2 linked regions of the Aeoliella mucimassa genome follow. The protein of the gene in region 1 interacts with the protein of each later gene in a pairwise test. Links are inferred from orthologs where the notes say so. Each region holds a gene or a part of one and is shown on either strand. Other genes may lie near its edges.

Region 1 (16,106 bases):
GCATTTCTTCTTCGGCTTGCTTGCGAATGGAGATATCGCGAACCATCCCGACGAACCCCACGCGGTCGGGCAACATAATTTCACTTACCGATAACTCAATCGGAAACGTCGACCCATCCTTCCGCTGAGCCATCGCTTCGCGTCCGATACCAATCACTTTCCTCTCTCCAGTGGTCAAATACGCCTGGAGATAAGAGTCGTGATTCGAGCGATAGGGATCCGGCATGAGCATCTTGATGTTTCTTCCCCGAACCTCCTCGGGGGCGTATCCAAATAGCTTTTCCGCTGCTGGATTGATGAGCTCAATTTCGCCTTGGCAATTGATCGTGACGATCGCATCGACCGCGACATCAAAAATGGCTCTGGCGCGTTCATTCGAAATCTGACTCTCGTCACGCAATTCCTGCATGCTCAGTTGCTGAGCCAAGATCACATCGTGGAGCCGGCGTGTCTCGCGAATGTAGCGTCCGAAGCAGAGCATCATGGCAATGCCAAGGCCCCAGGCACCGAGGAGACCAGCTTGTTCCCCCAGACTCGCATGTACCCACGAGATAACTCGCGACATCATCACAGCGACCACTGGTGCAATACACACTATTGGTAATAGGTAGCGAAAGTTGACTGCCAGAAGTCGGTTGCCGCGCATGGCAGACACCCAGTAGTGGCCTTCGTTCAATAACCATAGCGATACTCCCAGTCCACCCACCAGCAAAGCGGTATATACCGAGGTGAAGTACCCGTAAAGCGCTCGCACTCCCATCAGGTGCCCTAATAGCATGAGCACCGCTAGGGCAATCACGGTTTGGGCACCATACTTGCCAATCTTCGAACCGCTGCTGCTGCGTAGAGCATGAGACAAAACAGAAACCGCTAACAGTCCCAACATGAAGGACGTAGCCGCCGACATACGACAGACTGCTGGTCCCGCTGCAGTCGAAATATCAGGAAACAGCCACTCATCCGGACACGTATACCATCCCGTTAGCCATCCGATGAAATTCGTGGCCGAAATCATCACGCAGAAACAGGCCAGCGAAGTGGAAACACCGCCGGTGAAATCATCCACCGAAGTAAGCTGGCTCGATTTGACCGATGTCGAACGCAACAACAAGGCCGTTGCAACCAGGCACACACTAATCGCTGTCAACGGGTGGGTGGCCGGCATCCCTGAAGCTGGGCGGACGAATTGATCGACCTGCCACCACCATCCACTTAGTACTAGGAGTGCGGCAATCAATACCGACCCGGCTAGCACCATCGACGTAATGCGACAGTACCTAAATACAGCCTCGCGTTCTGTCATCAATCTTGCCCCGCTGTTGATGAACTGATTTGCTAGTTTTGGAGTCTCATATCCCTGCACAAGATCATCTATCTCTCCAGGCTTCTGCAACGAAAAGGGCGTCGCTCGTTGCAAGCCATAGAGTCACTTGGCACGAGACTCCATAAAGTCTCAAAGATTCTCTTCGGCTAACCGGCGGCTCCCACAGGAACATGGTGGGAAGTTTCCGGGATATCCAGGTAATCACTCAAATGACGACGCAACTCACTCCACTCGAACGGCTTGGTGAGAAACGCCGCAGTCCCGAGACTGCGCATCTGTCGTTCGATCGCACCTTCCCTGCGCCCGGTTAAGGTAATCACCGGAATGTCACGAGTAGCTTGCGATTCCTTCAAACGCCGCAGTACGTAGTCGCCGTTGCCATTGGGTAACTCGTAGTCGAGCAAAATGGCAGTCGGCGCCTCCATAAACGCGCGACGATACCCCTCGCGTCCTTCGCAGGCCCGCACCAGTTCGATGCCGACACTATCAAGTCGCATGCGCAAGGCCGCTACGACATCATCGTCGTCTTCGATCGAAAGTACCCACGGCTGGGCCTCTGGCTCGTCACCTTCAGAACCTATCCCGGCCTCCGTTTCCTGGGTATCGGGTTCGGCGAGAATGGCAAACACTGCATCCAGCAGGTCGCTATTCTCGGATGCACGCTTGGTTTTCTCTTTAGGTGGCAAGGGAGACTCTAGCTCGATCGGAGGCAAGATAGTCATGGTGTCCTTCGTTGAGTTAGCAGGTTCGAGGTCGGGAAATAATTCGTGCAGCAGCGGTTCAACCCGCGACCACACCTGGGGACATTTGGGGATGTAATAGGCACACAATTGGTGGCATCTCCGCACCACGTCTTCGGTCTGCAAACCAGTTAGCATGATCACGGGAATCGACTTCAAATCTTGATGATTGCTCATCATTTCTGCGACACTCAGCCCACTGCCCGAAGGCATTTCGACATCGAGCAGCACAACATCGGGTGTGGTTTCTTCCACCTTTCCCAGGGCAGTCATCGCGTTATTGGCAGTGTCGACTCGAAACCCAATGGACTGGCAGCGAATCATCAGTAGTTCGACTAGGTCGTCGTCGTCATCTGCAATCAATAGCGTTGGCGTAGGCATTGTTCTGAACCTTCTGAGATGAGATTTCCTTGTACCAGTCAGAATTATGCTTTGAGCTATATCCCTAGCAGCCTACGAAGCCTGCCCGATCGACACTTTGACCGCTGAAACTAACGATCGCCCATCGTAAGGCTTGTGCACGAAGTATCGGGCTCCGGCATCCAAAGCCCGCTGTTCGTCACGAAGGCTGGCAGAAAGCATGACAACAGGAATATTCCTGGTCGCCAGACTGGAACGCAAATGCGAAAGGGTTTGCATACCATCCATGCGAGGCATGAGCACATCGAGCAAGATGCCATCGGGTTTGTAGGTTTCGGCAAACTCGATGCCTTGTTCTCCATTCACTGCTGCTACGGTATCGTAGCCAGCTGAACGAAGCCACAAACTGGCTCCTTCGCGGATGTCAGGCTCGTCATCAACGATTAATACTCGCTGCTTTTCACTCATGCTTCCTGCCCCTTAAGCACGTGGCTAACGGTCAAACTGGCACACCTTACCGTCGGATGCGCCAACCAATTCCTGAACCTTCTCCTCAAACTCTTCTAGCATTTCTGGAGTCGCTTCTTGTGAATCCCACTGTCGACAAACACGGGCTTCGTACTTGGGAAGCGGTCCCAACGGACGATTGCGATTGTGGCGGTTGAACTCCTGCTCGATACGCTGGAACCATTGCCCCCCTTCACTGTGGGGCACACACTGCAGCAGCATCCACTCCGTGCGAGTCAACCGGAACAGCAAATCATCCGAACGCAGCGAACAGTTGAGGAAACTGTCGAAGTCGTTCGCTTCGCCATTCTGAGGATTCTCGGTATTGCGAATATGGAGCATCCGCAGCACACCATTGCACTGGCGATCGGTCGAAAGCCAGCGACGACTCACTTCAGTCGGGTCGGCGTAAGGGAGTGTGAAAGAGAAGGTCGATCCTTTACCAACTCGACTGTTCACACTCAGGTCTCCTAAATTCAACCGCACCAATTTCTGGGCAATATTCAGGCCTAAACCAAAGCCTTTGACACTCGATGCCACATGGCTGTTGACTTGCTGGAAACGTTTGAAAATGCGGGCGAGCGATTCCGTGTCGAGCCCCGGACCATTGTCGGTGACCCCAACGCGAATCTGGTTGCCGACCGGATCGTCTTCGACCCACAAACGAACCTCACCATGTTCACCAGCAAACTTGATGGCATTCACAGCCAGGTTCGTAATGACCCGTCCTGCTTTCTCAGCATCACAGTAGACTTCGGGAAGATCTGGATCGCAGGCAACAGTGAAGTTCACTCCTTTCACCTGGGCACGTTCTGCGAGCAGCGAGGCAGCGCGGTCCACGATTTCCTGAACCGTGATGTTCCGTCGCCAGGCTCCTAACAACCCAGCGTCGAGTTTACTGACATCCAGCAAATCGTCGACCATGTTATTGAGATCGTCGGCGCGCACCGCGACCTTACTGAGCATGGCATGCTGCTCGCTGGTGACCTGCCCCACCATCCCCTCGCGGATGATGTTCACGTAGTCTTTGATCACCGTCAGCGGCGTCCGGAAGTCATGCGACACGTTGTCGACGAACTCTTGAGCGGCACCATACAATTGGCGAAGGCGGCGATTCTTTTTCTTAAGAAGTAACGCTTGCTGCCGCAACAGTTGCTGACTGTGCTCGAGTTCGACCACCAGGTCATTCATCTCGTTCGTGGTTTGCTGCCGCTGCACGGCATGCAAAATGGAACGCATGACAATACGACCTGGCACTTCTCCCTTCACCAGGTAGTCCTGCGCACCTACGTCGAGAATGTCCTTCTCCAGCACTTCGTCGTCGAGCGAGGTCAGCACGATAATCGGAGTCGTCCCCGACTTCTTACGAAGATTCGAAACCGTTTCGAGTCCCACGCTATCGGGTACCGACAGGTCGGTAAGTACGATGTCGTACGACTGGCGACTCAGTTTCTCCAGCGCCGAGGCCAAGGTCTGAGCCCAGTCGGTCACCACATGATGATGGGTACCACTCAGTTTCTTGGCCAGCAGGCGCTGATCATCGGGATCGTCCTCCAGCAGAAGTAGCTTTATCGTTTCTTGATTCAGCATGGGTTTCCTCCCTCGTCTTCGCGGAGTCGTAGATCGATGAAACGGCTCATCTCGTGCACGAGGTCGTCGAACGCGATGGGCTTGTTCAAAAACACGTCGGCTCCGCCTGCGATCAAGCGATTTCGTAGCACCGGATCACGCATGCCAGTCAAAACGATAATGGGAATGTTTGCCGTCGCCCGATTGCTCTTGATGCACTGCAGCAAGTACTCACCGTCGCCATTGGGCATGGCATGGTCCATTAGGATCAAGTCGGGCAGGGTATGGGCTGCTTCGACGATACCTTGCATTCCGTAGAACGCGCGTTCGATCTTCACGTCGTAAATCTGCATCCGCAGTTCGAGATTCGTATGCAGATCGGGGTCATCGTCGACGCACAAGATTCGAGGGGTATGAACTGCCAAAGACATCTTGGTGGACTTCTGACGGTGCGCAGTGGCTATCATGAGAATTCTCCGAGTGAGACAACATGCGTTGTCTAAGTATCATGAATTGGTTTCAATAGGTGGCTACAAATACACAGAACGAGCTTAAGGTGGCTCTAACAACGGCGTTGTGTTTCTATGGCAGTTTGCGACTGCGGGGATGAGAGTCCCTGGTGTATGTAGCTTCGAAAGTGGAAGCGCGATGCTAATGATCGCGCAGAAAGTTGCGGCAAATACCAGCCCCTAGGTGCTGTTTTGCTGCTGGATGAGTTACGAATGCAATTCGTAGCTACCTGAAAGCTATGGCATCTTGAGCGAAAAGCAAGCGAGTTGACTAGAATTATTCTTGAAGATCACCTTTTACACTGGTGATAACACACGAGCCTAGCGATTCGTCGTGTGGAACCCTCGGCGAGCGGCCGAAGGAAAAAAATGGCGGCTCTTCACAGACAGGAATGGGGCAGGTATTCCCGTAGAAAGCAAAGAGCCGCCTTGATCACGTCAAGCGTGGTTTTCGTTAGAATTAAACCATCTAACCTTGCACCTAGTGGCTAAGCCAGAGGGTTCGCTGAGGTGCTTTAAGATCGTCGAAGGTGGACCTCCGTCCGACACCTTAAGTATCGGCCATCTATAGCGTGGCCTTTAAGTGTTCGCCGCAAGAGTTTGAAAACTTCTCAAGACATCTAGCAAAAGGCCTGTGCTAGAACGCGCGCAGCACACCTCGGCGTACACAAACGCCGACGCGCAGTGCGGTTAGAGCACAGTTACCCTGCACCAGGATGACTCGATTCAGCTCCTAATCCGAACCTAGGAGCCGAATACCGTCGCCAGCTGATCCGCCGAGTTTTCGAAACTGTCTGCCGTTGCGTTCGCCATGCCGGTAGCTGCACCAACACAAGCAATCACAATAAGCGCCAGCAGCACCGCGTACTCGACAGCCGTTGGGCCATCATCTCTAGACAGGAACTCTTTGATGAAACGTAGCATGGGGGCACCTCGAAGAGTATTTATAAGACACCCTATCACGAGCGTCAGAAAAGTAGGGACCATGCTCCTATCAAATTAGCGAGGGGAGAGACATGGCCGTCCATTAAAAATCTATGTCAACTTTGTTTCGCAGGAGACGAAAACAAACATGGCAAATGGCCAAAGCTCTTCGGCTAGCTGCATGCGGTGCGTGTTGTATCGATTGTGCGGTTTGAGAATGGATAGTCGGACGCGGGGCTACTCACCTGCATAATCGCGCATAGAAACAGGCCATCGCGCGTGGTGCGCGATGGCCTGTCTATGACTTCTATATTGTCGGCGTTGCAACTAGGCTTGGAACGAGCTTCCGCAGCCGCAAGTCTTTACCGCGTTGGGATTGTCGAAGCGGAATCCATAACCTTGCAGGTCGTCCTGGAAGTCGACGGTCACGCCTTCGAGGTACAGAGCGCTTTTCTTGTCGACCACCACTGGCACGCCGTGGCAATCGTACTTGCTGTCGGCTTCTTCGCTAAAGCTGGTATCAAACGCAAGACCATAGCTGAACCCGCTGCAACCGCCGGCGGTGATCTTCACGCGGAGCATCGAGCTATCATCCATCTTTTGGTCGTCCATCCGACGCTTAACTTCAGCAGCTGCCTTTTCGGTGAGCACTACGGACATTCAGAAAACTCCTCTATTGGTTTGCCGATGAAAATGGGCACGGTTGGCGTCTGGGCACATTTCGCACGGTGCGAAATAGCACATACTAAATTATAGCAATCATCAGCAAAAGGGAAGGGAAAACCACCGCACCCCTATTTCCACAGAGGTTCTCGCGGGTGGGCCGGGGCGGATTCGCCGGTTTTCCGGGCAAATCCGCGATCGCCGGCCCTGGTTCCCCTAGCCCGAAGTCACCGGCGTGCTGGCCGGCGGGGTCTCGGATTCCCCGGTGCTCAGGCCCCACAGCGGAATTCCGTTGGCCTGCACTATCGGCATCAGCAGCATCGCTGCGATGAAGTAAGCCAGCACGGTCGCGGTGAGCAGGATGCCCTGCAGCTCGGGCCAGATGGTTGCCGACAGCGACACAGCCATGATCGCGGCGGCTGGTACCACGATGCCAGCCAGGCCGAGTCGCCAGCCCATGAGAATCGATGCAACCACCGCGATGATCACGATCGATACGCAGCCCGACGCTGCCACGGCCGGGACCAGCGAAATGTACTCCTGGGCGAAGTACATCAGTGGGTAGGCACCGGCAAAGGTGCCGATCACCAGCAGCAACATCCAGACGTCGAACTTCTCGACCGCGGCGGCTTGCGCTACCAAACCAATCAGCAGCCCAAACAGCACAATGCTCAGCGGCCCCAGCCAGGTGAGTTCGCCAAGCTGGTCGATCGGGGCAATGCCGAGCACGTCGACGCGCACCGGTCGGCCGAACAGCAAGCGTTCGTAATCCCAACGATAGGTGCTGCTCCCCCCGGTGCGTTTGATATTGGTCGGTTGCAACGACAGCTCCAGGAGTCTTACGTCGGAGCCATTCGCGGTGAGCGATACGTCGTAGTCTTCCAGCAAACCACCAGGAGCAACAGCTAGCTCATACAGACCTTTGCCGACCGCGGTATAGGTTACCTTGAGCGGGGTCGGCTCGGCCGGCAGGTTGCCTTGCCATACGAGCTTGCCCTGCTTCATGGTGACATGATCGCTCGGTACTCCGTCGAGTTCGATCGACAAGTCGGCCAGCGAGATACTCTGCGGCGGAAGCGGCAGCACGATCTCGCACGGACCATCCACTCCCTCAGGAGCGGCGGCCTTCATCTCGCCGACAAACGCAGCTTCGTAAATCGACTCGGGAGTCACCGTGCCGACGCTCAGCTTCGGTGTCAGGGCGATCTCGGCTTCGAACGCGGTCAGCCTGGCAGCAGGCAGTAGCTTCTCCACCCCCTCCCCTGGAGGCCCTTCAAACGGTGCAATCGCGGGATAGTCTCCCAGCTTTTCCGACTCCCAACTCAAGCTCGACCTTCGAGCCGACTCCCTGGCCGACTGCACTGCCGGCAATAGCAGCGCGACTAGTGTTCCGATAATGGCGATAACGACAAGCAACTCCACAAGTGTAAACGCACAACGATGGCGAACCGTCATTAGTGAACTCCAGTCAGGTGAGATAAGCGATGGTCGGGAAGGCCCCTGACTTACGACGATTCTAGATTCGTATTAGTTCCCTGAAAATATTCCCTCCCTAGGTGCCCCCTAGCTGGCGGACTTTTCTCACCGCCGCGGCTACCAACTGCACTGTCCGGCGCACTTGCTCATCGGTGGTCCATCGCCCGATGCAAAATCGCAAGCAGCTTCGCGCCTCATCGGGCGAAAGACCCAGCGCCTGCAGCACATGACTCGGCTCGTCGTTGCCCGTGCTACACGCGGCGCCGCTGCTGCAGGCCACCTCGGGCATGGCAAGCATCAAGGCCTCGCCATCGGTGCCTGGAAACATCATGTTCAAATTGCCAGGCAACCGCATCGGCGTGCCATCCGCCCATTCGGCCGTGAGCGGTGGCCCCATCACTGCTACTTCGGGCACCGCTTGCTGGATGCCCTCGGCCAGGGCGTTGCGAAGTCGCATTACTCGGGGCGACTCCTCTGGCATCTCTTCCATCGCTAGCCGCACTGCTTCGGCAAACCCAACGATGCCCGGCACGTTCAGCGTCCCGCTTCGCCGCCCTTGTTCTTGACCGCCCCCCGTCTGTTGAGGCAGCAATCGTACGACCGGATTCCGCCGTCGCACGTACAGGGCCCCCACTCCCTTGGGTCCATACAGTTTGTGAGCCGTGAAGCTCATCAGGTCGACTCCCAACCGATCAACATCGACCGGAAGCTTGCCGACCCCCTGCGTCGCGTCGCAGTGCAGCAGGGCTCCGTGCTGTTTGCAAAGCGCGGAGATCTCGGCCAGCGGCTGCACGACGCCGATTTCGTTGTTCACCAGCATCACGCTCACCAGGCAGGTCGTGTCGGTGATCGCTTGCTCAAGCTGGGCAAGATCGATAACGCCGGGCGACTTGGCGTCGCACGCGGCGACATCCACGAGCACCACGTCGTATCCTCGCTCGCCGAGATGCCCTAACGGATCGAGCACCGCGGGATGCTCGGTCCACACGCTCACCAACCGGTCGCCGCGTCGGCGGGGACGCTCAGCAACTCCGCGAATCGCCAGGTTGTTGCTCTCGGTCGCCCCGCTGGTAAACACAATCTCGCTCGGCTCGGCGCCGATCGCTGCGGCGATGCTCGCCCGCGCGGCAGCCACCGCCTCGCGGGCGGCTTCGCCATACGCGTGCGTGCTGCCGGGATTGCCGAACTGCTCGCACATGTACGGCCACATCGTTGCGGCCACGCGCGGGTCGACCGGCGTGGTCGCGTGATGATCCAGGTAAATCGGGTCGTCCATCTCAGAAGTCACGGGCTACTTCGCTTTAAATCGTTTCGGTTTTGGCAACTCATCCAGCATGGCTCGCAACTCGGCGACCACCGCGGGTTGCTCGTCGGCCAGGTTGCGTGTTTCTTGCGGATCGTCTTGATAATCGTACAACTCATACTCCGGTTCGTCGCCGGGCCCCTTCCACTCGACCAGCCGGTAACGCTCGGTGCGAATCGTCTGTCCCAGTCGCTTGCCGCGGGGATATACCTGCACAGCGGCGTTACGAACCACTGAGTCGTGGTCGGTCAGCACCTGAGCAAAGCTCTTTCCGTCCAGCGTATCGGGAGCGGTGATGCCCGCGAGTTCGCAAAGGGTCGGATAGATGTCGACCGTCTCGACTAGCGAGTTCTTAACCACACCAGGTTCGACGCCTGGCCCAGCGATGATCAGCGGAATCCTCGTCGCCTGCTCGTAGTTCGTATGTTTACACCACATGCCATGGTCGCCGAGGTGCCAGCCGTGATCGCCCCACAGCACGACGATGGTGTTCGCCGCCTGGCCTGTCTCGGCAAGCACGTCCATCAACCGCCCGACTTCGGCATCCGTATAACTTACCGCTGCGTAATAGCCATGAATCAGCTCTAGTTGCAGCTCATCGGAAAGCGGACCGGTTTTCGGAATGTTGCCATAGTTCCGTAGCTCTCCCCAGGTGGTTGGGGCGTACGAGGGGGCACCCTCGGGGGCGGTGCGATATTCGGGCAACTCGAACTCATCGCGATCGTACAAATCCCAGTACTTCTTCGGGCTGTTGAATGGCAAATGTGGGCGATGGAAGCCAACCGCCATGAACACCGGCGGATCGTCCTCCGAGCGAGGCTTCCGCAAACGCTTAACCGCCAGGTCGGCCAGGATGCCGGCCGTGTACTTCGAATCGTCGACATCGGCTGCTTCGAACGCCGGACCACGCCGACCATCTTCGCTCGTCGCCGGCGAGTCCAAGTAGATCATGCCGGGCGTCCCGCGGAACGGTTCGCTCCACGACGACCGATCGTCACGATTGCCATGCGCGGTGTGATAGATCTTGCCCATGCCGAGCGTGTGATACCCCTGCTGCTTGAAGCATTGCGGCAACGTTACCGCATCGGGCGCGGAGAGCCGGAAATACGTCCCCAGGTCGTAGATGCCGAGCGTCTGTGGTCGCAAGCCCGAAAGCAGCGAATTGCGCGAGGGAGCGCAGACCGCCTGGTTGCAGTACGCCCGCTCGAACAACACCCCTTGCGCGGCCAGGCGGTCGATATTCGGCGTCTGCGCCAAGGGGTCGCCATAGCAACCGAGCGTCGGCTTTAGATCGTCGACGCAAATCAGCAGCACATTCGGCGACGACGCAAAGCACGTCAGCGGAGCGAGCAGCACGACGCAAAGCCAAAGCAGGTTACGCATGGTTTCAGCCTTTCGAAACAAAGGATACGGACGCTATCAGCCTACCACAGCGGCAACGGGAAAGCTGCCATCGCCCGCCGAGCCTTACGGGTCGAACATACCCCCTAAATCACGCAGATAATCGAGTGCCTCGTCGAGTTCCGGTGCTTCCACGCCCGATTGCCGGCCCGCTCGGTCGCACTCCCCGAGCACTAATAGGTCGTCGTACCATTCGCACTCGCGAAGCCGGCGGTGTGCGCGGGCGCCGATCGCTCCGTCGGCAATCAAATGACAATGCATGTGATACTCAATCAACCATGCGGTCCGCTCGGTCACAAATCCTTCGAGCGCTTCGAGGCCAGCATTCACGTGATCGCGAGGATCGATGCCCTTGCCGACGTCGTGCAGCAGTGCCGCGGTAAGGAACTCCTCGTCGTAAGGCATCTCGTCCCGAGCGTGGTCGAACACTTGCAGGCTGTGATAAAGCACGTCGCCTTCGGGATGGTACCGCGGGTCTTGCTTCACGTCTTCGAGCGGCAACAGCAGCGATTCGAACAATCGATAACAATCGACGCCCGCTTCGTGCTCCTCGATGGCCGCTTCGATGTCGAGATCCGGATACTCGCTGGCCAGGAACTGCTCGAGCTGCGGAATGCTCGCCCGCTCGATCGCCTTGCCGGTGATCGAACTTTTGAACACGTAGCTATGTTGGTCGGGCGTGTACATGGTGAGTTCGAACGAGTATTCGCTGCGGACATGGATATGGGTGTAAATACGTTCTTCGCCATCTTTGCGAACCTGCTTGCGTTCCACCTGATAGGTGAGCCCGTCGTAGTCGAGCAGGTGCGTAATGGCCTCGGCCGAGTCGCTGAACACATGCAGATCGATGTCGGAACCTTGCCGAGTATGGCCAGTCAGCACGCTGCCAATCAGTCGCGGGCGGAACGCTTGCAGCCGGCGCATCATGCGGAGCGCGGCCACGCGCATCGATTGCAGATTTTCGTTTCGCTTATCCCCTTCGAGCAACCGAGCGAACGATTGAATCGCCTCGCGGATTTCAGCGTTCGAAGGTAGATCGGCCGGTTTCACCCAGCCTTTGCAAATGCGGCTAGCAGCTTTCTGTTTGGCTCGGTAGTACTCGGATTCTTGCCGGTCGTACATCAGCCGGGCGGCTTCGAAAGCAATTTGCCGCCGGAGTTTCGAGTTTTTCACAGCTTGTGCGTCGTAAGCCCAGAACCGACGCGAGTGGGCATCCAGGAGAGTAAATCACCAAAAAATTGGGATTGCGTATCGACGTAGTATATCGGCTCGAAGGGAGATCGCAAGCGAACTTTTCCGCCCGCGATACGCCTGAATAGCTGAGGGGAGAATAGATTCCCAATTTACCCACCGATGGGAAAATTGAATCTGCGCCCACACTGCAAAACCAGTGGTTTTCGCGCCCGAATAGATTCCCATTTCCCAAAACGCATCCGATGGGAATCTATTCTCGCGGTCCCCGGCGGTCGCAAGTCGTTTGTTAGCAGTGGTTTGCATCAACACCTCCGGGATAGTTGCCCAAAATAGATTCCCACCCATGGGAAACTATTCTGGGGAGGATTCAGGATTCGGGGGTCAGGGGGCAGGGAATGTCATTCTGAGGGAGCTTCCGGCGACTGAAGAATCTCGGCTTGCCACTTCGAGCGTGTTACCAACGTACGCCCCGTAGGATGTGGTCCAGGAGCGACAGCGACGCAGCCCCATCACCCACATTACCCACACGCGCAGCAGCCAGCGCCCACGCAAGCAACTATTCGCCTGCGAGTCGCTAGATGTCTGATTTAAGAACAAGCATTACATCTCAATCACCTCCAATCACTAAGAAGCCGACAGCCTCGACTACCTATTCATTAGAACACTACAAGTGGCCAATTGCCAGCGAAAACCCTGAAAACCCTAAAGGCACCCAGCCATCCAGAATAGCCCCGCTTGTGGATAGCAGAAAAACAGGATTTTTCCCAGCGAAGGGTTTGACACTGGCACCCACCAAACACTGTCAGAAAAACCTGCATCCCCCGGAAAAGCATGATGATCCGTGCCTCGCATCCCCCCCATTCAAACCACCGAACTATCGCTGAGAGCAATCACCTCCTTACAATAAACACCTCGCCGCATTTGCTAACGAACGATAGCGGCCAAGTATCGAAGTCGCGAAGGACACCGGACGATGGATTCGCAAAGCCCTGCTCAACCGCGCTGGTCGGTTCGTGGTTTGTTGATACTCACCACGCTCGTAGCACTGCTCAGCACTGGGGCCATCTTCTGGTTCACCAACCGCAACCCCTACGAACAATGGGTCGAACAGGCTAAGCAGCAAGAGCCTTCGCTGACGGTCATCATGGTTACCATGTTGGCGGCGGTGCTTTTACCGATGACCGTTGTTGCCTTGCTGCTGAGAAGACTGTCGCGCGAAGCGGCCTTTTACACGGCGTTGCCGATGGTGCTCGCCTGCATTTTCACGCTGTTCTTCATCGCCAGTGTCTTGTTGCAAGACACTAGCGGCGAGCAAGATTATAGTCCCGACCTCACGCTCTATGGCCTGGTCTGCTGGTCGGTCGTATTGACCCTGATTTCGATCCTGCTCGGAGCAGCAGGCATCCTCACGGCAATCCAGAACCCCATGATGATCCTCGAAACCGCCAGGCTGCAACTAGAACTCGAATCACTCGAACAGGCCCGCGAGCGTCTAGCGAATATGCCCGAGGAGTTTCGCGAGATGATTTCCGCGGACTGGCTGCAACGTTTCGAAGAGGCCAGCGAGGGTGATTTCTGGGTCCTGGGCTTCACCGTGCGGCTGACGGATAGCCAGCAGGAGATTGGGCAATGCGGATTCAAAGGTCCGCCCGATCAAGAGGGGGTGGTGGAGATTGCCTACACCATCGACGACGAGCAGCAAGGCAAAGGCTACGCGACCGAGATAGCGATGCGTCTCACGGAGTTTGCATTTCGCGAGCCCGATGTCCACCTGGTGTGCGCCCACACGCTGCCCGAGCAGAATGCGTCGACTCGCGTGCTCACCAAGTGTGGGTTCACGAAGGTCGGCGAGAGCATCGACCCTGAAGATGGGCTCGTTTGGCGGTGGGAAATCCAATCGGGCGATCCTCCCGATCCAACCATTTAGAGAGACGCCGCCCAAGCAGGCGGGCTGAGTGTCTCGGCGTCGCTTACGATACCACCGAGGCAGAGGACAACGGCAAGAAGCCGTGTGTCCTGCGCATAGAAAAAGCCGCGAGCGGCTCTCCGCTCGCGGCTTCTTGAGTTTGGATTCGACTAACCAACCATGTTCACCAATTGGACTTCGGTGTCGGCCGAAACGTCGACAGCGCGGCCAGCGATGTAGCCACGACAGTTCTCGGCACCACACGAACAGGGGAACGGGCGGTACAGCACGTCCTCGGTTTCGTCGTAGTCCATGGTGAGCAAGTCGCCCGGCTCGATGTCCTTAACTGCCGTGAACAGGCGAGTGGTCGGATCGAGGCGCGAGTTCGGATCGCAACTGTGCAACACCCGACCAGCGAAGTCGGGGTCGTCCAGGTGCCAAAGCTCGTCCATTTGCAAAGTGAACTGTGTCATTTCCTTGGTCAGGGTACCGTTCATCCGAAACAGCACCTCACCAGCCTTGTAGGCAGTCAGTACCAGAACGCCACGTCCGCGAGTCTTATCGACATCGATCACGCGAAAGTTCTCGGCCGCGGGTTCGTCCGGGATCACCGGAAGATGTTCAGGATAGATTCTGGTCATTTTCGGTAAAGAAGCTCCGTCTTAACGCTGGTGGGGGCCAAGAATTCGTCGAGCACCTTGCGCACGGTCGACTCTTCGAATGTCTTGCAGCTGAAGACATCGAGATACATGTCGCGGTGAGCATCGTTGGTGTGGAACATGATCGCGCTGGTCTCGATCAGTTGCACGCCCGACAGTCCAGTTTCGATCCCGCCACCGAAGCGGGCGACAATCGGTGGTCCGTAGCGGACCATGTCGATCTCGTCAGCCATGTTCTGTAGAAAGTGATACATGCTCTCGATTGAGAGGATGTTTTCGTTACAGCCCAGTGCTGTCACCAACAGGTGCTGCCCGTAATGGGCTTCGCCCTGATGTTGAATTCGGCGGTATTCTGTTAATACCTGCATCTTGCGCAAAACTCCGAAACACGAGAAACAGAAACCGGCGTCCCCTAGCGTTACGCTAACGCAGAACTTTCCGGCAGAGAGATAGACTCGGATGAACCGTTGTTTGCCTATACGGCCGCTTCTTCGGCCAGGCGGGTGAGAAAAACTACATGCAAAGAACGGTCCACGGACAGAAGCCGTGTGATGCGCAAATGTTATCGTCCGCTAGGCCCTTCGTCTATAGGGTAAGAGGACGTTTTGGGAGATACTGGTAAGTATTTCCGAGGCTATGACTTCTAGCCTATTTAAAGAGTCATTCTGGCTTTACTAGCTTCGCTAGCAGCTCCTCGGTTTTTCGCTCGTGCAGGTCGGTTTCGGCCCCCCGTCCGATGGCCAGCCGAGCTTCCACCAATTGCAAAAGGTGAGTGGCCCGACCGTCGCGGGCGCCCGACTCCGCGGCCGCGGCGCGCGAGGCCTCGAGAATCCAGTCGTGGTCGGTCGCCTGGACCCGGGCCGGGTCGATCGGTAGCCGGATCAGCTCACTACAACAGAGCCGCAAGTCGCGATCGCGGGCCGAAGCACGGCCAAATAAATAGGTCGCCCCGCCGCCCACTATCCCCAAAGCCAATGCTCCCAGAGCAATTCTGAATGCTATTGCCGCAAAATCGTCGAGGTGCTCCCCGGTGAGCATCATGATGCCGACGAAGAGAACGGGAATGAACCCTAACAAGGCGAATGCCCCGAACACCCCTCGCAGGTAGGCCATTACAACCGATGCTCGATCGAGCGACGCGAGCGGTATGGCCGGCATCGTACTCTTGCTGTGAGTCGCGAGCATCGGGACTCCGGTGGTCTCACGGGTGCTCTCCCCCAGAGCGTACCAGGAGGCGAGCGGCCAGAGCGGCAGCATATGCAGCATGGCAAACTTGGTGACAATCGGCACACCAGCTACCGATTTCACCCTTCCGTACGTATCGCTGCCCGCAACCACCGTGACCATCGAATCGCTCTATCCCCGTCCCACACTTCCGCGCGAATTAGATGCGAGTGAGCATACCTCGGGCTCGGCGAGCCAGCAATCCGCCGCCCCCTACGAGGGAATCAGATCCAAAAGCCGACAAGATTGTCGTTGTGGCCCCAGACGGAAGTCGCTTCTGATGCGCCGCAGCGCGATCGAGCGCTGGCTCTTTGGCAACCGACAATAACCACAAGCTGCTAGCTGCA
Region 2 (15,965 bases), 1.9 Mb from region 1 along the record:
GATCGTCGGCGTACCGCGAGTTCATCAGCTCTTCCATCTCTTCGCGAATCATCGCGTAGATGCGAGCCTCGTCGGCCAGAATCGACATGTACTCGGCAATCTGCTTGAGCAACTCGGCATGCTCGTCGGCGAGCTTCTCTTGCTCGAGATTCACCAACTGACCGAGCGTCATCTTCAGGATCGCGTCGGCTTGCACCGGAGTCAGCGAGTACTCTTCGGCTACCCCGCGTTCGTCCTGGAACTGGGCGTAGCCTTCGTCGCCGAGGGCGCGACGCAACAATGCGCCGGGCGTCTTGATCTGCATCAACGCCTGCTTGGCCTCGGGCTGCGTCTTCGACGCCCGAATCACGCGAATCACTTCGTCGATGTTCGCATGGGCCAACAGCAAACCTTGAACCGTGTGCTTGCGACGCCGTGCGCGGGCGAGCAAGAACTGGGTCCTGCGGCGGATCACGATCACGCGGTGTCGCAGGAACTCCTGCAACATCTCCTTGAGGTTCAGCACCCGCGGCTTGCCGTCGACCAGGGCGAGGAAGATCACGCTAATCGTGTCCTGCAGCGGCGAGTACTTATAGAGCTGATTGAGCACGATATCGGGATCGCCATCGCGTTTGAGCTCGATGATAATCCGCACCGGCTCTTTCAGATCGCTCTCGTCGCGAACGTCGCTGATGCCGCCGACCTTGCCTTCGCTCGCCAGCGTGGCGATCTTCTTCACCATCGCGTCGCGGGTTTGCTGGTAAGGAATGTCGTGGATGACGATGCGGGTGCGTTTGCCCTTTTCCTCCACACTGGTCCGCGAGCGAACCACCACGGTGCTACGGCCGGTTTGGTAGCCTTTGAGAATGCCACTGCGGCCGCAAATGATGCCGCCGGTGGGGAAGTCGGGACCTTGGATGTGATCCATCAACCCGATGATGCTCACTTCGGGATCGTCGATCAAAGCGATGATGCCGGAGCAGACTTCGCGGAGGTTATGCGGCGGAATGCTGGTAGCCATCCCCACCGCGATACCGCCGGAACCGTTCACCATCAGGTTGGGGAACTTCGAGGGAAGCACCACCGGCTCCAGGCGACTTTCGTCGTAGGTCGGCACGAAGTCGACCGTGTCGAGCTTGAGATCATCGAGCATCATCGACGCGACGGGCGACAACCGGGCTTCGGTATATCGCATAGCCGCTGGCGGCAGGCCGGCGATGCTGCCAAAGTTACCCTGCTTGTCGATCAGCACGCTCCGCAAGTTCCACTCCTGGGCCATGCGGACCAAGGTGGGGTAAATCACGCTTTCACCGTGCGGGTGGTAGTTACCACTCGTATCACCCGAGATCTTCGCACACTTCACCCGAGACGCCCCCGGGCCGAGGTTCAAGTCGTTCATGGCGACGAGAATACGACGCTGCGAGGGCTTCAGGCCGTCGCGAACATCGGGCAAAGCTCGGCTGACAATCACGCTCATCGCGTACGTCAGGTAGCTGTCTTTCAGCTCGTCTTCGATCGGCAAATCGATTAGCCGGGCAGCAATGGCCGCCTCTTCAGGACTACCCTGTGCTTCCGCGCCAGCACCAGTTTCTTCCGGCTCGTTTGTCTCGTCTGCCACGTTGGTTCATCCTTGCGAAAAGGGAGTAGGAGTAAGCCCGTATTCTACCGTTTTTTGGCCTGAATCACAACGAGCGGAGCCTCGTGAACCACCCCCTGGATCGCGGTGTTTTTGGCTGTTTTCCGCCTATTTTCCCCAATCGGGAAAAGCAAGCCATGGCGCCAGCGAACTATGTCGTAGGCGCTCGTCGCGCTACGGGGGGACTCCATGCCATCAACTACCCGAGAACGGTACATCCGGCATGGTCGCTCCGCTTTGCCAGCACACAACCATTGGGGGACATTTTCCGTACAAGTAGCGTGGCCCGACCAATCGGCTCGGCAGTAGAATGGGAGCTAGCGAAGCTCGTCATCCATTGCGCTGTGCTCAGGTCGCCGAAGTCCCACGCTCCAAGCCTGCAAATGGCTGCAGGTGCGCCGGCCCGCGACGAGATTGCACGACCGATCCACTTACTCTTTGTTCTCTCCACGAATGCCAACCAAACAACCGACAGCCGACGCGCCGACCCTCGACCCAGGGGTCGACGCGTGCGCGTGCCCCGACTGCGGCATGCCGATGTCGGTACGGCTGTGGTTGCGTACGGCCGACTGCCTGCGGTGTGGCACTTCGATTTCGCTCGAGTATTTGCCGATCGCTCCGTCGACAGCCAAAGCGAATAGTCGCCGAAAGCAAGCCAGCGAGCAGGCAACTCCCGCGCCGCAGCTTACTCCTCAGTCGGCTTTGCCGAGCGCGGTTGCGGTAGACGACATTCCGTTGATCAACGTCACCGCTCCGCCGCGAATTGCCTCTCGGGCCAAGCAACTGATGCGCAGCTTGCATCAACTGCTCGCCTGCTTGATGAGTATTCTGGCTCACCTGCTGATGCTCCTGCTGCTGGCGATCCTCGGTTGGGGGAGCTTGCCGGTGGAAGATCCTGCAATCGAACTCAGCGTGGTATTCGATAAGGACGAGCGCGAGGGAGACGAACTGAGCCAGTCGATTCAGACCGTTGGCTTTGAAGTACCACTGGAAGACGTCGATACACCCGAAGAGCAAGAAGCCGAGCGTTGGGCCAAGGACCTGGCGATCGAAGATCCGGCCGATGCGCCGAACTTGCCGCCGCTCGATCGAGTGGCCGATCGTCTGGTTTCCAACAATCCCTACGATCGGATGCTGTCGGCCCGCGACCCGAGAATTCGCCAGAAGGTGCTCGAGGCCGAAGGAGGAACCAACCTCACCGAAGCCGCAGTGGCTAAAGCGCTCCGCTGGCTGGCGCTGCATCAAAACAACGACGGCAGCTGGTCGCTCGATCGATTCGATCACGCGGGCGAGTGCAATGGTCGCTGTCACGATCGGGCGAGCATGCATAGCGACGAGGGGGCAACCGCGCTGGCGCTGCAAGCGATGCTCGGTGCGGGGCAAACCCACCGCACCGGAATCTATCGCGACACGGTGAGCCATGGCCTGCAGTACTTACTGTTCGCCCAGAGTGCGAATGGCAGTTTGGCCACCGAGAGCGATCGCAACGCGGGCATGTACTCGCACGCCCTGGCAACCATCGCCTTGGCCGATGCCTACGCTCTGACCGGCGACGAAATGCTACACGACCCCGCGCAGCGGGCGGTGAACTTTCTGGTGCACGCTCAGCACTCCGCTGGTGGCTGGCGATACGTGCCTGGCGAACGGGGCGACCTGAGTGTCACCGGCTGGCAACTCATGGCCTTGCACTCGGCCAGGGCAGCCGGCCTGCGAGTGGAACCAGGTACGCTGGCCCAGGCGAGCCGTTTTCTCGATCAAGTGCAGACCGACCGCATCGGATCGATGTACGCTTACCAGCCAGGGCAGCGGGACACGCCGGCCATGACTGCCGAAGGGTTACTATCTCGCATCTACTTGGGTTGGAAACAGGACGAGCCCGGCTTGCGCGAAGGGGTCCGCGAGCTGGTGCGCCGCCACCCGGTAAATCATCGCCAACCGAACATCTACTACTGGTACTACGGCACCCAGTTGGTGCACCACTGGGGCGGGCGGGAATGGCGCACCTGGAACGAAGCAATGTCCGACGCCCTGGTCACTTCGCAGGTGCGTGTTGGTCATGCTGCGGGTAGCTGGGACCCGAACACCCCGCACGGCGGACAGGGGGGCCGACTTTACATGACCGTATTGGCCACGTGTACGCTCGAAGTGTACTATCGGCACGCCCCGCTGTTCCGCAAAATAAAGCTCGACTAGGCGAACTCCGGCTGGCTACCGATCCACGCGGTCAAGCTTCAGGTAGTCGAGGCCAAACATCCCTCGCTGAATCGCCTTTGCGTCGTGGCCGGTGATGCGTACCGTGAGTCGATTGGTTCCCTCGAGCAAGTCGAAGGTGCCAAGCTCACCCTGGTGGGTGGTGACCTGGGTATCGTAGCCGTTGAGTGACAACGCCTTCTCGTCGTTCACCAACAAGTCGACCTTGGCGTAGTCGGGAGCCTTGGTGTAGCCGAACTCCACGCGGTACTTGCCCGCTTGCTCCACGGGGAACTCGACGACCAGCTCGTCGCCTTCCGCAGCTTCGCGCCACCACAGTTGGGCCTCGTTGCTCCAGCGCCAGGTGCCGCTACGTTGCTGCGTAGTCACTCCAGCGGTCTTGCTGGCTACCTTCAGGTTCTCGCCTTCGAGCGCCCCTTCGATGGCAAACAACGTGCCGAGCTGAGCCCGCGAACGCATGATCTCGCGAGCGGCCGCTTCGGCATCGGGCTGAATGTTGCAGGTCGCTCCTGGGCGGGCGTAGAAAAACACCGTGGGGGCGTAGTTCACTTTGGTCGACGCCCAGTGCCAGAGTTCCATGTCGAACTTGATCGACTTGGTAAACGGAATCGCATCGAGTGCGCGATAGCGACTATTCACTGAGAATCCGCCGGCCACGTTGCCATCGCCGGTTGGTTGGGCGTGGAATGGTGCGGCAAACTTGGTCGGCATGCACCACGCGTAGCCGTAGTAGTCTTCGGTGCCGGTGCCGATGTGCGAGGGGAAGGTCTCTCCGTCGACGTAGATCTTCTCGTCCCCTTCGCCCCACCAGGCGGCCGCGCCGTTGAACACGGTCAGCGTATCACCGGCATAGACACCCTGCCCTTCGATGGTGGCGTAGTTCACGTCGTACGCAGCGTCGCCCGGGCGATCGGCCCCTACCCAGGTATCGACCTTGTAGAGTTCGTGCCAAACGGAGTGGAAGTGCATGGAGCGGTCGTCCCATTGCCAGGAGGAAGCCTTGGCTTGAAACGCGACTTGCACCGGTTGAGTGCCAAGGTTTTTGAGCGAGAAATTAGCCGACTTCTTAAACGGCATTACCCAGTGGCAAACCAAGGTGCCATCGGAGTTCATCTGCGTATTGTACGAACGATACTCCGACGGTTGGTAGCCAATGCCAAAGAACTCGCCAACCGGACACCAGACACAAGGCTCACCGTCGAACTCGATCTTCAGCACCGTAGAACGCAAGGCTTGCGGCAAGTCGTCGGCTTCAAGTTTCAGAGAGAGTTCACGAATCGCCTGGCTGCCGGTGAACTCTCCCTCGATGCTCTTGCCAGCGGCGAGCGTCGCCTGCGATTCTGCCGAGCTGTTTGCCTGAGGAGCAAACTCTTCGAGCAACACGTCTTGAGCTTTTCTCACCGCCGGTTTCGCCTCGGCAAGCTTCTCCATCGAGAACGACTCGACCTCGGTTTCCGGCGCGTACGTGCGGTAGTTGATTTGATAGTAAAGCGCTTCGCCCTGGCGGGCGCCGATATCCATGAGCACGTCGGTGGAGTAGGTCACCTTGCAATGCTTCGCGTACGGAATCGGCAAGTACAGGTTATGCCCACGGCGGCGATAGTCGGTCTCCGGCGAAACACCCTGCGACAGCGGAGCACCCGCCAGCAGCCCTTGATCGATCACCTGTTGAATCGGCCCTTCGATGGCCGGCGTGTCGCTGCCATCGAGATAGACGCGCAGCGTGCCGTTCGAGAAGGGTTTGCCTTGCGGGCCATGCCAGGTTGCCCACAAACGCACGATGGCTCCTGGACCTTCTTGGTCCATCATCACGAACTCTTTGCGGAGCTTGCCATCGACTTCGCGCTCTTCGATCCGCACCCATTGGCTGCGATCGGCGTTTGCCATCCAGCTATTGTGATCGTCCGGTTCGACCGTGTTGCGATCGTAGCTCGACGCCTGACTGCAGGTGTAGCTCGGCTCGGGCAAGCGGGCCAGGGTATCGCGATTGGTCATCTCGCCGAGGAGCGACTCGAGCGTCACCGGCTCGGCCGTTGCGAGGGAACTTCCACCAACCAGCAGGAGCAGCGCTAAACACCACCGCCATTCAGTACGCATTGCAGACTCCACCTGAGAGAGATAACGAAACGGACACTCGCGGCGAGGCACCGCTCGCCGACCGCTTCGCTTATGGTATCGCGCACCGGGGACTGGATGGGACTGGAATCCGCTCGGATCGAATTTTTCTCAGAGTGAGCTTAGAGAGACCTAATTAGGCGACCAACCGCCGGGCGACGGCGTTGCATTCACCATCGCTTTACCCGTGCAACTACTTTACCGGCGAGTGCACCGCCTGCTGCAAGGTCTTCCATCCCAGCAAGCAGCACTTCTGGCGATTCGGGGTGAGCTTCGCTCCGAACAGCTCCAGCATGTCTTCGGCGCGATATGACATCGCCTCTTGCACGGTCTTGCCGTACATCTCTTCGAGCAGCATCGAGGCCGACGCCTGGCTGATCACGCAGCCATCGCCTTGGAAGTAGCAATCGCGAATCTTGCCCTCATCGTCCAGTTCGAGCTCGATCCGCACGATGTCGCCGCACAGCGGATTTTTCTCCTCGTGGGCGTGGGTCGCCCCGTCGAGATGGCCGCGGTGGAACGGATCTTCGTAGTGATCGAGGATATGTTCCTGGTAGATTTCTTCTTCGTTGGGCATATCTGCTTCGTAGGACGTAGTCGTTCGCTGGGGGAATCTGGACCAATAGGCCCGCATTATTTACCAGTTTAGTGGTTTAGTTCCAGTTGGCAAACCAACTCCTCGGCGATTCGAAGCTGGAAGCATCGCTGAATCTTGTGTACGCTTGAGGTTACCCGCTAACTAAACTTTTTTTCGCTTGTCTTGCTTATCTTCGGGGGAGCACTTGATGACCCGGCCCACTCAACCTATTTGTTGGACATTTCTGCTGTTGGGCTGCTGCTGGTTGGTTGCGGCCCCCCCTGCCGAGGCCCAGCAACAAGGGTACAACCGCGGCGATCGCGTGGAGGTCAACCGGGGCGACGACTGGTCGCCCGGCACCGTGACCGGCTATCGCGGGTCGCGTATCACGGTACTCCTGGACGACGACGGTTCGCACGGCGACATTTCGGCTGATATGCTCGAAAAGCGACTCACTCGCTCGTATTTCTCGTCCGACCTGCGGCCGCTCCGCAGCGAGCCCGCTGCTGCCGCCAATTCCCCGACGCGGTCGCCCCCCGCGATGAGGCCCGCTGCCCCCCCCTCGGCTCAAAGTCCGTTTGACCTGGCAGAGTCGACTGCCGAGAGCCGCACCTGGAAAGATCAATCGGGGCGCTTCTCGATCGAAGCCTCCTACGGCGGAATGAACGGCGACAAGGTCGTTTTGCAGAAGGTCGATGGCTCGACGATCGAGGTTCCGCTCGACAAACTCTCCGACGCCGATCAAGACTTCGTGAACTCTCAAAGCGAAGCTTCCGAAAACCCGTTTGCCGTGGCCCCCAGCACTCGGCCAGCCATGGGAGGTAACTCGTCGCAACAACTTCGCGTCGGCGATCGCAGCGACGCGAAGCGAATCGTACCGCAATCGTTCACCGAGTGGACCTTTGTGCCCGAAGGGGCCCCGCCGGCGAAGGTCGCCGCGCGCTCCAAGCCGGTGAGTCTCGGATCGATCCCCGACTCCGATCCCTTTTTCGAAGACGTCATGTCGTGCGACTTATCGGCGTCGGGCGATCGCGCGATCGTCGCACGCAAACAAGGAAGCGTTGGCCGAGACGAAGCGGTTTACTTGGAATACATCAACCTGACGTCAGGTAAATCGCTGGGGCTCTGTCCGCTTCCTCCCAAGAACGAAGTGCTATCGGTCGACGCCGAAACGGGTCGTGTGGTTTATGGAGAAGTGGAATTCGGTCGAGGTGCCACGGAACTGACCATCGGCGAACTCAACGGCAACCAACTGACCCCGCTCGTTACCTGGGAGCCTTACGGAGCCGCGCAGCGCGAGCACGAACGTCGCATCGAGAACGCATGGTTTATCGGCGATGGTCTAGTCATGACTCTCGGTAGTCATAACAACGCATTAACCCTTTGGGATGCCACCACCGCCAAAGCGATTGCTGAGTTGCCCGTCAGTATGTCGTTTGGCGACGACGACGTGACCATCAGTCCCGACTCTCGCTATCTCGCACTCAAGACCGATAAGAGCATCGCGATTATCGATCTCGATACACAAGAACATGTCGCTTCGATTAGTACGGGAGAGATTTCCGCTATATTTCTCGATACCATCGCGTTCAGGGCCGACAACCAAATGATGGCCATCGGCTTTCATCAAGGCATCCTGATCGTGAATCTGCAGACCGGCAAGATTGAGCAGGTGTTCGACCACAGCACTCACTTCCCCCATTCGTCGCTGGTATGGGCGGGCAATTTGCTGCTGCATCGCAATGCTTATGTGTACGACTGGCAACGCAAGATCTTGTTGTGGGAACTCGAGGGACTAAGAAGTCACACCACCAAGAGCAGCCTAAAGAACGGCCTGCTTTGCGTGGTGCCCAAGAACCACGACGGCCCACCGGTGCTTCGCACGCTCGAACTTCCCTCGCCCGCGATGATTGCCATGCAGGAGAAGCTAGGCGCGCCGGAAGACCTTATCGTCGCTTCGGCCGGCGATCGTGTATCGCTGAAGCTCGACATCGACGAACGGGTGATCTCCGCCGAAACCGTACGTCAGGCGGTCACGGCCAATCTTGAGGAAGCAGGCTACGTGGTCGGCGACGGATCGGATCTGGTAGTGACCGCGGTCTGCAAGAAGCTCCCTTCACAAACCATCAAAATCAATATGGGTCCTGACCGGTTTCGTGCTCGGCCGGAAGACATCGTCGAACGCACCATCACCCCACACCCCTCCTCGCTCACCTTGACCTACCGTGGTAAGAAAATTTGGGGGCATGGCAACATGGGTAAACCTGGCATGACCATCTGGATGGACGAGAACGAGTCGGTCGACCAGGCGCTACAGCGGTTGACGACTCCTAATGGCCTTGTTGACTAACTCCACTCGAACTGTGGAAGCCCGAGTTGGGTGAATTGATTGATGATTTTACAGCGCAAGCGGGCTTCCGTTTGTTGGTTTTCGAATACTCGGTTTTTGAGATGGCTCCCAAAGCTTTGTTTCACTCGGTACATGGTCGTTTCCGCCAAGCTTCTACGATGATAGCCCACTTCCTCTTTCCAACTCCTACGCCCCTTGCGTCGAATCTGACGAATTGCCTCGTCCCGGGGCAAAGGCTCCTCCGCAGAGTTGCCATGTTGTTTGATCTTGGCGTTGTGCTGCGGCGGAATCACCGGCTCAATGCCTTCGGATTCCAGCCCTTCATAAACCTTCCACTTGTCGTAACTACCGTCGCCGTGAAACTTTTTTACGGGCTGCTCCACCTGCTCCAGCATTTCGGGAACCGCATCGGCATCGTGGCAACTGTTCTCGGTCAAAATCTCCGCCACAATCTCGCGGGTGTCAGGATTCACCGACAAATGCAGCTTCCGCCATGTCCGCCGCTTCGACTTGCCATGCGTCCGCATCTTCCATTCGCCCTCGCCAAACACTTTCATGCCGGTGCTATCCACCACGATATCGATGTCGCCCCTCTTGTTAGCGATATCGAGCGAAACATTCAGCTTGCTGGCTCGCTTGGCGAGCGAAGAATAATTGGGAATCGCTGCCTCGACGCCCAACATCGCCACCAGCGAGCGGCCGAATCCCTCAGTCTGCCGATAGGGAAGTTTCAGCAGTTCGCGAATCGTCAGCAAGCACTCGATCGCCGTATCGCTGAAGACAAAAGGGCGACCGACTTTTGTCTGGTCGTTAGGATGTTCCCAGTTCTCCAACGCCTCGTCGCTAAACCAAATAGTGATGTTTCCACGCTCGATGAGCGACTTGTTATACTCCTTCCAGTTCGTGACTTTGTAGGTTCGTTTTTCTTTCGTAGCCATGTTCGATCTCCGTAAAAAAGGTACGTGGTTCCATTCCACGTTAGTTTTTACGGAGGTTTGTGACTAATTGTTCAACAAGGCCACTCCTAATACAAAATTGCTCACCGAATCCAAGTTTCCCAAAGAGATCATCCGCCCTGGCGACGCGACTCACAGCGGCGCTTTCGGCGTGACCGACCTCGAGGGTGGTGGATCGGGGGGTGCTAGTTTTTAGTCGCTACAAATGACCTGCAAGACTTGGGGCAGGTTTTCTATCCTCAATCGGCGGTACTCCTCCATGCGAAAACTCCTTCCGTGTTTGCTCGTAATCTTCGCCTTGTCGGCCAACCTACAGGCGGACGACGACTTTGCCTCGTGGGCGGCCACTCCGCCGATGGGGTGGAATAGCTGGGACTGCTATGGCTCGTCGGTCACCGAAGCCGAGGTGCGTAGCAACGCCGAGTTCATGGCCGAGCACCTGAAGCAACATGGCTGGCAATACGTCGTAGTCGACATTCGTTGGACCGTGCAGAACCCCGCGACTCGCCCCTACAACCAAACCGATCCCGTGTTCACGCTCGATGAGCATGGGCGGTTCATTCCTGCTCCCAATCGCTTCCCTTCGTCGCAAGATGGGGCTGGATTCAAACCGCTGGCCGACTACGTTCACTCGCTCGGGTTGAAGTTTGGCATTCACTTGATGCGAGGCCTGCCCAAAGCGGCCATCGATCCGGCCCTCGGCGCCCCGGCAGAAGGCTATCCGATCGCCGACAGTCAATTCACCACTCGCGACGTTCCAGTGACCGACCAAGGGGCCAACTGGCTGCGCGACATGCGCGGCGTACGGAAGTCGCCCGCCGGGCAGGCGTACTTCGACTCGATGTTCAAGTTGTACGCCTCGTGGGGAGTCGACTACGTGAAGGTCGACGACCTCAACAATCCCTACGCCCAGCCTGGTGAGAAGAACTACCACGCGGACGAAATCGAGATGCTTCGCACCGCAATCGATCGTTGCGGGCGGTCGATCGTGCTGAGCACCTCGCCCGGCCCGACTCCACTCGACCACGCTTCGCACATTCACGACCACGCGAATCTCTGGCGGGTGTCGAACGACTTCTGGGACGACTGGCCGGCCCTCCGCCGGCAGTTCCGGCAGCTCCAGCTCTGGACACCCTATCGCAGCGAAGGGCACTGGCCCGATGGCGACATGCTTCCGCTCGGCCGCCTGGCGATTCGCGGAGAACGCGGAGGCGAACGCACCACGCGGTTCACGCCCGAGGAACAGCAGACGTTGATCACAGCCTGGGCGATCGCCCGCTCGCCGTTGATGTTTGGCGGCGACCTGCCGACCAGCGATCAGGAGACGATCGATTTGATCACGAACCCCGAAGTGCTCGCGGTGAATCAGCATGGCTCGCGGCCGCAACAAGTATGGCGCGACGCGTCGCGCATCCTCTGGGTGAGCGACGCACCCGACCATGTTGCCGCTGGTGGCAAATACCTGGCGGTGTTCAACATCGCCGACGATAACGAGAGCTTCGACGATCGCCTCGACCCCAAATGGCTCGGCCTCGCGCCCGGCGTCGAGGTCCGCGATCTCTGGACTCGGCAGGACCTTGGTAAGGTCGCCGAAACGCTTTCGATCCCGACTCCGCCACACGGGTCGAGGTTGCTGCTCGTCACTGGCAAGCCTTCCAGCGATGCGCACCTCGGCCGCATCGCCGAGAAACCGCTGTACGTCGATCCGGTGTACGATGGAGCGGCCGATCCCGTAGTGATTTGGAACCCCGACCGCCAGAGCTGGTGGATGTTCTTCACCAACCGCCGGGCCAATCGTCCCAACCTCCGCGGGGTCTCCTGGGTGCACGGCACTCCCATCAGCATCGCCGAATCGCGCGACGGAGGAGCCAGTTGGCAACGCGTCGGCGACATCCAAGCCACTGGCCCGGGAGTCGATGGCGAGCCCACCTTCTGGGCGCCCGAAGTGATTGCCGCTGGCGACCAGTTCCATATGTTCCTTACCGTCGTTCCGGGTGTGTTCGACGACTGGCGGCATCCGCGAGCCATCGTGCACCTGACCAGCGACGACCTGGTGCATTGGAAATCGCATGGGCCGATCGTGCTCTCTTCGCAGCGGGTGATCGACGCGTGTGTCTACCCGCTCCCCTCCGGAGGCTGGCGGATGTGGTACAACAACGAGGTCGATCGTAAGTCGATTTACTACGCGGATAGCGACGACCTTTTCACCTGGCGCGATCAGGGCAAGGCGGTTGGCGATCAGTCGGGCGAGGGCCCCACGGTGTTTCGCTTCGACGACGCCTACTGGATGATCACCGACGTCTGGCAAGGGCTCGCGCTCTATCGCTCCGACGACCTGCTTAGCTGGCAGCGCCAGCCTCACAACTTGTTGCAGCAACCTGGCCTCGGCGACGAGGACCGTGTCGCTGGGCAACACCCCGACGTGGTGGTGCAAGGCGACCGGGCGTATCTGTTTTACTTCACCCACCCCGGCCGGCAGGGCCCGCGGAAGGGCGAGGACACCCCCGCCCAGCGCCGCACAGTGATTCAAGTCGTAGAACTGCACCCGGAGAATGGCACCCTCACTTGTGATCGCGATCAACCAACTCGCATCCAGCTTCAGGCTCCTGCGGAGTAGTGTGCGTTGGCGATGTGGCTTCGACAGTCGACTCGTCTTGTGGGCTGGAAGACCACCATAATTCCGGCTGTAGATAGCCTCGCAAGAACGCATCCAACGCGTCTACCTGCTCGGGGGCTACTTGGTGAGTTCCATTTCCCGCGACGGATCCCTTCCAAGTCAGTGTGAAGACCCCCCGCTTACGATCTAACCAATGCCATCCACCAAGCTCCTTCCATCGCCAAATTCGTGGAAAAGAAACGACCCCCTCATCGGTAAGCTGTAGCTCCTTCAAGCTGTTTCGAAATGCATCAATCACCATCGGCACCATGAATCCAACGTTTACCCATAACAGGCATGCAATCTTCTGAGAGACACGACCAGTTATTAGAGAGTTAACCCTTGGTGCCAGGTCCCAGTGCAAAACGTAGGCAGCCATCACTAGCAGGCAGACTAGACTAAAGACATTAATGAACTGCCAGAGTCTTCGCCGAACCACAAATCGCACCTCTTCTGGTTTCGGCGGAGCGGTACCCCACTGCTTCTTCCAGAGCGTGCCGAGACCATAGGGAATACATCCCACCAGAATGCAGGCGATGCGCAGCGGGACCGCTTGCAGGGCGTGCAACCAATCGACTTCTCGCAGCCAGGGGGCCAGGCATGCGACCAGCACGGCGGCGATGGTGGTCGTCACCAACAGCGCCCGAACGCGAAAGCGGGGAAGTTTCATGATGGTGCGAGTCTCCCAACTCTCATGACCCGCGAAGCACAGCGATCGTGCAGACGGCGACGATCGCGGCCAGCGCGAGCCACAACACCCAGGTTCTCGGCTGCTCGCGGATCGGAGCGGTATTGCTGATCGAAGGGAGGTTGGTCAGCAGCTCCTTGGCTTCCTCTTCGCCAAACTCTTCGACCAGATGCTGATGCAAATAGCCTTGTACGGTCCGCGCGCTGAAGGGGCGATCGTGCGGCACCTTTTCGAGCAACTGGCGCACTAGCGACTCAAGCCATTCAGGGCAGTCGACCCCATGCTTCGCAAGCGGTTCGGGATCGCGATTCAAATGCTGCTCCCACACCTGAGCGAAGTTGGCACCCTTGAAAGGAGGGCTGCCGGTGAGCATCTCGTACATCACGCAGCCGAGCGAATAGAGATCGGCTTTCGGGCCAAGGTGCGAGTCGGCGGTGATCTGCTCGGGCGCCATGTACGCGTACGTGCCGACGGTCATGCCATGGTCGGTGAACTCGGCCGAGTGGGTATCGCGGGCGATACCGAAGTCGCCGAGTACCAGGTTACCTTTTTCGTCGAAGAACAGATTGCTTGGCTTCAGGTCGCGATGCACGATGCCATGGTTGTGGGCGTGCTGCAATGCCGAGGCGATTTGAATGGTATAGACCGCTACCTGCGGCCAGGGCAGGGGACCTTGTTCCTGCAAGCGATCTTTCAGCGAACCATGATCGAGCAATTGCATCGCGTAGAAGTGCTGCCCATCCATGATGCCGCCGCCGTAATGCTTGACGATGTGCGGATGATTCAGCCGCTCCATGATCATGATCTCGCGTTCAAAGCGATTCACGATGTTCTCGTCGCCCGACACGTTCGGGTGCAGCAACTTCAGCGCAACGGGCTCGTCGATGTCGGGACTCGTCGCCTGGTACACGACTCCCACGGTTCCCATGCCAAGCCGCTCGCCAAGCTTGAACGTGGCCTTCGTAGGCAGGAATGTAATCCGACGAGGAGACATAAACGAGACGTGCTGCGAGGAGGATAGAAAAGGGAATTCAATGGCTTCGGTTAATACGATTCTCGCCGAATTTATCGGTAGTTGCAACCTTTGTTGGTCGCCTAACCACCTTGCGACTTCTGTGGTACACTCCAGGCACTTTGCTCTTTGAGATTTGCCACGCCGGACCGACTCCGATGATCACACGCTTTACCCAGCGGCGACACTACCTTCCGCAGGAGGAGGTTGCCAATTGGATAACGCATGGTGCGGCTACTCTCGTTGCGGTAGTTGGCATGATTCAACTGCTTCTCCTGGCATTCCATCAAGGCAATTCCTGGCAGCTCATTGGTAGCGCGGTGTTCGGTCTGTCGATGGTTTTGTTATATCTGGCTTCGACGGTTTATCACGCAGTGCCTGAGCGTTTGCATGCTGCGAAGCAGCGCGGTCGTCGCTACGATCAGGCGGCGATTTTTCTGTTGATTGCCGGGAGCTACACTCCTTTTATCCTGGCGAATATGCGGACGGTCGTGGGCTGGTCGCTGCTGGCGTTCGTGTGGGTGATTGCCTTGCTCGGCATCTATGGCGAGCTGGCAGAGAAACTGCATTCCACCGCCATACGAGTCGGCATTTATCTGGCGATGGGCTGGTCGGCGGTGTTGGCAACCGGCTCGATCATACACGTGTTACCAATACAGGCACTCGTGCTGATTGGCCTGGGTGGCGTGGCCTACACCATTGGGGTGGTGTTTTTTCTCTGGCGGCAGTTGCCATACCATCACGCGATCTGGCATTTGTTTGTGATCGCGGGCACCGCGTTTCACTTTGCTGCGGTGTTCTACTACACGCTCTGAGCCAGCTCGCCAGTAGCTGGCGGCGCGGTCGGTTCATCTTCGTGCCGGACCGCTTCGTACGGAATCAGCAAACGGAACGTAGTGCCGGATCCTGGTTCGCTCTCGATCGAAATCCGTCCGCCATGCAAATTAACAATCGACCGATAGGTGATTGCCAGGCCTTGTCCGCTGCCGCGCCCGACGCCTTTGGTCGTAAAGAATGGCTCGAACGCTCGCGCAGCCACCTCGGTGGTCATCCCGCAACCGGTATCCGAGATGCGAACCTCGACCCCTTGCTCGTCGCGACGCGTGCTTATCGCAATCCTACCCTTCTGGCCATTATCGCCATTGAGTTCCTCGATAGCGTCGGCCGCGTTGATAATCAGGTTCACAAACGCTTGGTACAGGGGAGTATTTAAGCCAAACACATCGCACGACTCGCCTAGCGAAAAATCGATTTCGGCAAGATGCTTCGTGTGATTGCGGGTGATGATCGCTGCGTTTCGCAGGCAGCGATTGATATCCACCAATTCGGTTTCTGCAGCTTCTTTATGCGAAAACTCCTTCATCGCCTGGACGACTTCAATCACCCGATCGAGGCCCGATTCGCAGTCCTGGAGTGCGTCGCTAATCTCGGTCACCAGATCCTGGCAATCCGAATCGAAATGCAACGTCTGTTCGTGCGACGAGCCGTCCGACCACTGCTCCTCTTTTTCCTGCGCAGCAGCGTCGGCGAATCGCTCCTTGACGAACTCCAAGTTGGTCGCGATAAACTGAATCGGCGTGTTGATCTCATGGGCGATGCCAGCCGACAGTACGCCGATGGCTTCCATCTTACGCGCTTGCTGCAACTGGCTTTCCATCTCGGTCCGTTGGCTCACGTCGCGTAGAATACCAGTGTAAATTCGCCGACCATTCACGTAAGCGCTCGATACCGAAAGCTCCACAGGGAACGCCTTGGTGCCACGATACCCATTCACAAGCTGGTTCG

Evidence for each region.
Region 2: the proteins of Pan181_RS16975 (region 1) and sufU interact in binary tests that used the Escherichia coli proteins (3 or more experiments, as listed by UniProt). The link is inferred for Aeoliella mucimassa from one-to-one orthologs.

Annotation. Positions count from the first base shown.
Region 1 is NZ_CP036278.1:4,349,969-4,366,074, forward strand. Bases 7,249-10,096 are described here. They hold Pan181_RS16975 (cysteine desulfurase family protein), read right to left. Parts: upstream 9,349-10,096; coding sequence 8,149-9,348; downstream 7,249-8,148. Other genes in these bases: Pan181_RS26625 (type II secretion system protein), read right to left, coding at 7,249-8,051; Pan181_RS16980 (sulfatase), read right to left, coding at 9,364-10,096. In the rest of the region: Pan181_RS16935 (sensor histidine kinase), read right to left, coding at 1-1,393; Pan181_RS16940 (response regulator), read right to left, coding at 1,471-2,445; Pan181_RS16945 (response regulator), read right to left, coding at 2,518-2,892; Pan181_RS16950 (hybrid sensor histidine kinase/response regulator), read right to left, coding at 2,917-4,521; Pan181_RS16955 (response regulator), read right to left, coding at 4,515-4,967; Pan181_RS16960 (Flp family type IVb pilin), read right to left, coding at 5,754-5,933; Pan181_RS16965 (HesB/IscA family protein), read right to left, coding at 6,261-6,593; more of Pan181_RS26625, read right to left, coding at 6,813-7,248; more of Pan181_RS16980, read right to left, coding at 10,097-10,758; Pan181_RS16985 (HD domain-containing protein), read right to left, coding at 10,843-11,949; Pan181_RS26190 (GNAT family N-acetyltransferase), read left to right, coding at 12,944-13,897; Pan181_RS16995 (SET domain-containing protein-lysine N-methyltransferase), read right to left, coding at 14,047-14,517; Pan181_RS17000 (S-adenosylmethionine decarboxylase), read right to left, coding at 14,514-14,903; Pan181_RS17005 (hypothetical protein), read right to left, coding at 15,196-15,882. UniProt on the Escherichia coli protein: Master enzyme that delivers sulfur to a number of partners involved in Fe-S cluster assembly, tRNA modification or cofactor biosynthesis. Catalyzes the removal of elemental sulfur from cysteine to produce alanine.
Region 2 is NZ_CP036278.1:6,245,463-6,261,427, forward strand. What follows is about bases 4,827-7,533. They hold sufU (Fe-S cluster assembly sulfur transfer protein SufU), read right to left. Parts: upstream 6,519-7,533; coding sequence 6,135-6,518; downstream 4,827-6,134. Other genes in these bases: Pan181_RS24560 (glycoside hydrolase family 172 protein), read right to left, coding at 4,827-5,923; Pan181_RS24570 (SHD1 domain-containing protein), read left to right, coding at 6,727-7,533. Also shown: gyrA (DNA gyrase subunit A), read right to left, coding at 1-1,597; Pan181_RS24555 (prenyltransferase/squalene oxidase repeat-containing protein), read left to right, coding at 2,069-3,808; more of Pan181_RS24560, read right to left, coding at 3,824-4,826; more of Pan181_RS24570, read left to right, coding at 7,534-8,868; Pan181_RS24575 (IS5 family transposase), read right to left, coding at 8,865-9,806; Pan181_RS26390 (hypothetical protein), read left to right, coding at 9,874-10,020; Pan181_RS24580 (family 43 glycosylhydrolase), read left to right, coding at 10,084-12,441; Pan181_RS24585 (hypothetical protein), read right to left, coding at 12,386-13,150; Pan181_RS24590 (serine/threonine protein kinase), read right to left, coding at 13,173-14,162; PAQR family membrane homeostasis protein TrhA, read left to right, coding at 14,339-14,995; Pan181_RS24600 (ATP-binding protein), read right to left, coding at 14,983-15,965. UniProt on the Escherichia coli protein: A scaffold on which IscS assembles Fe-S clusters. Exists as 2 interconverting forms, a structured (S) and disordered (D) form. The D-state is the preferred substrate for IscS.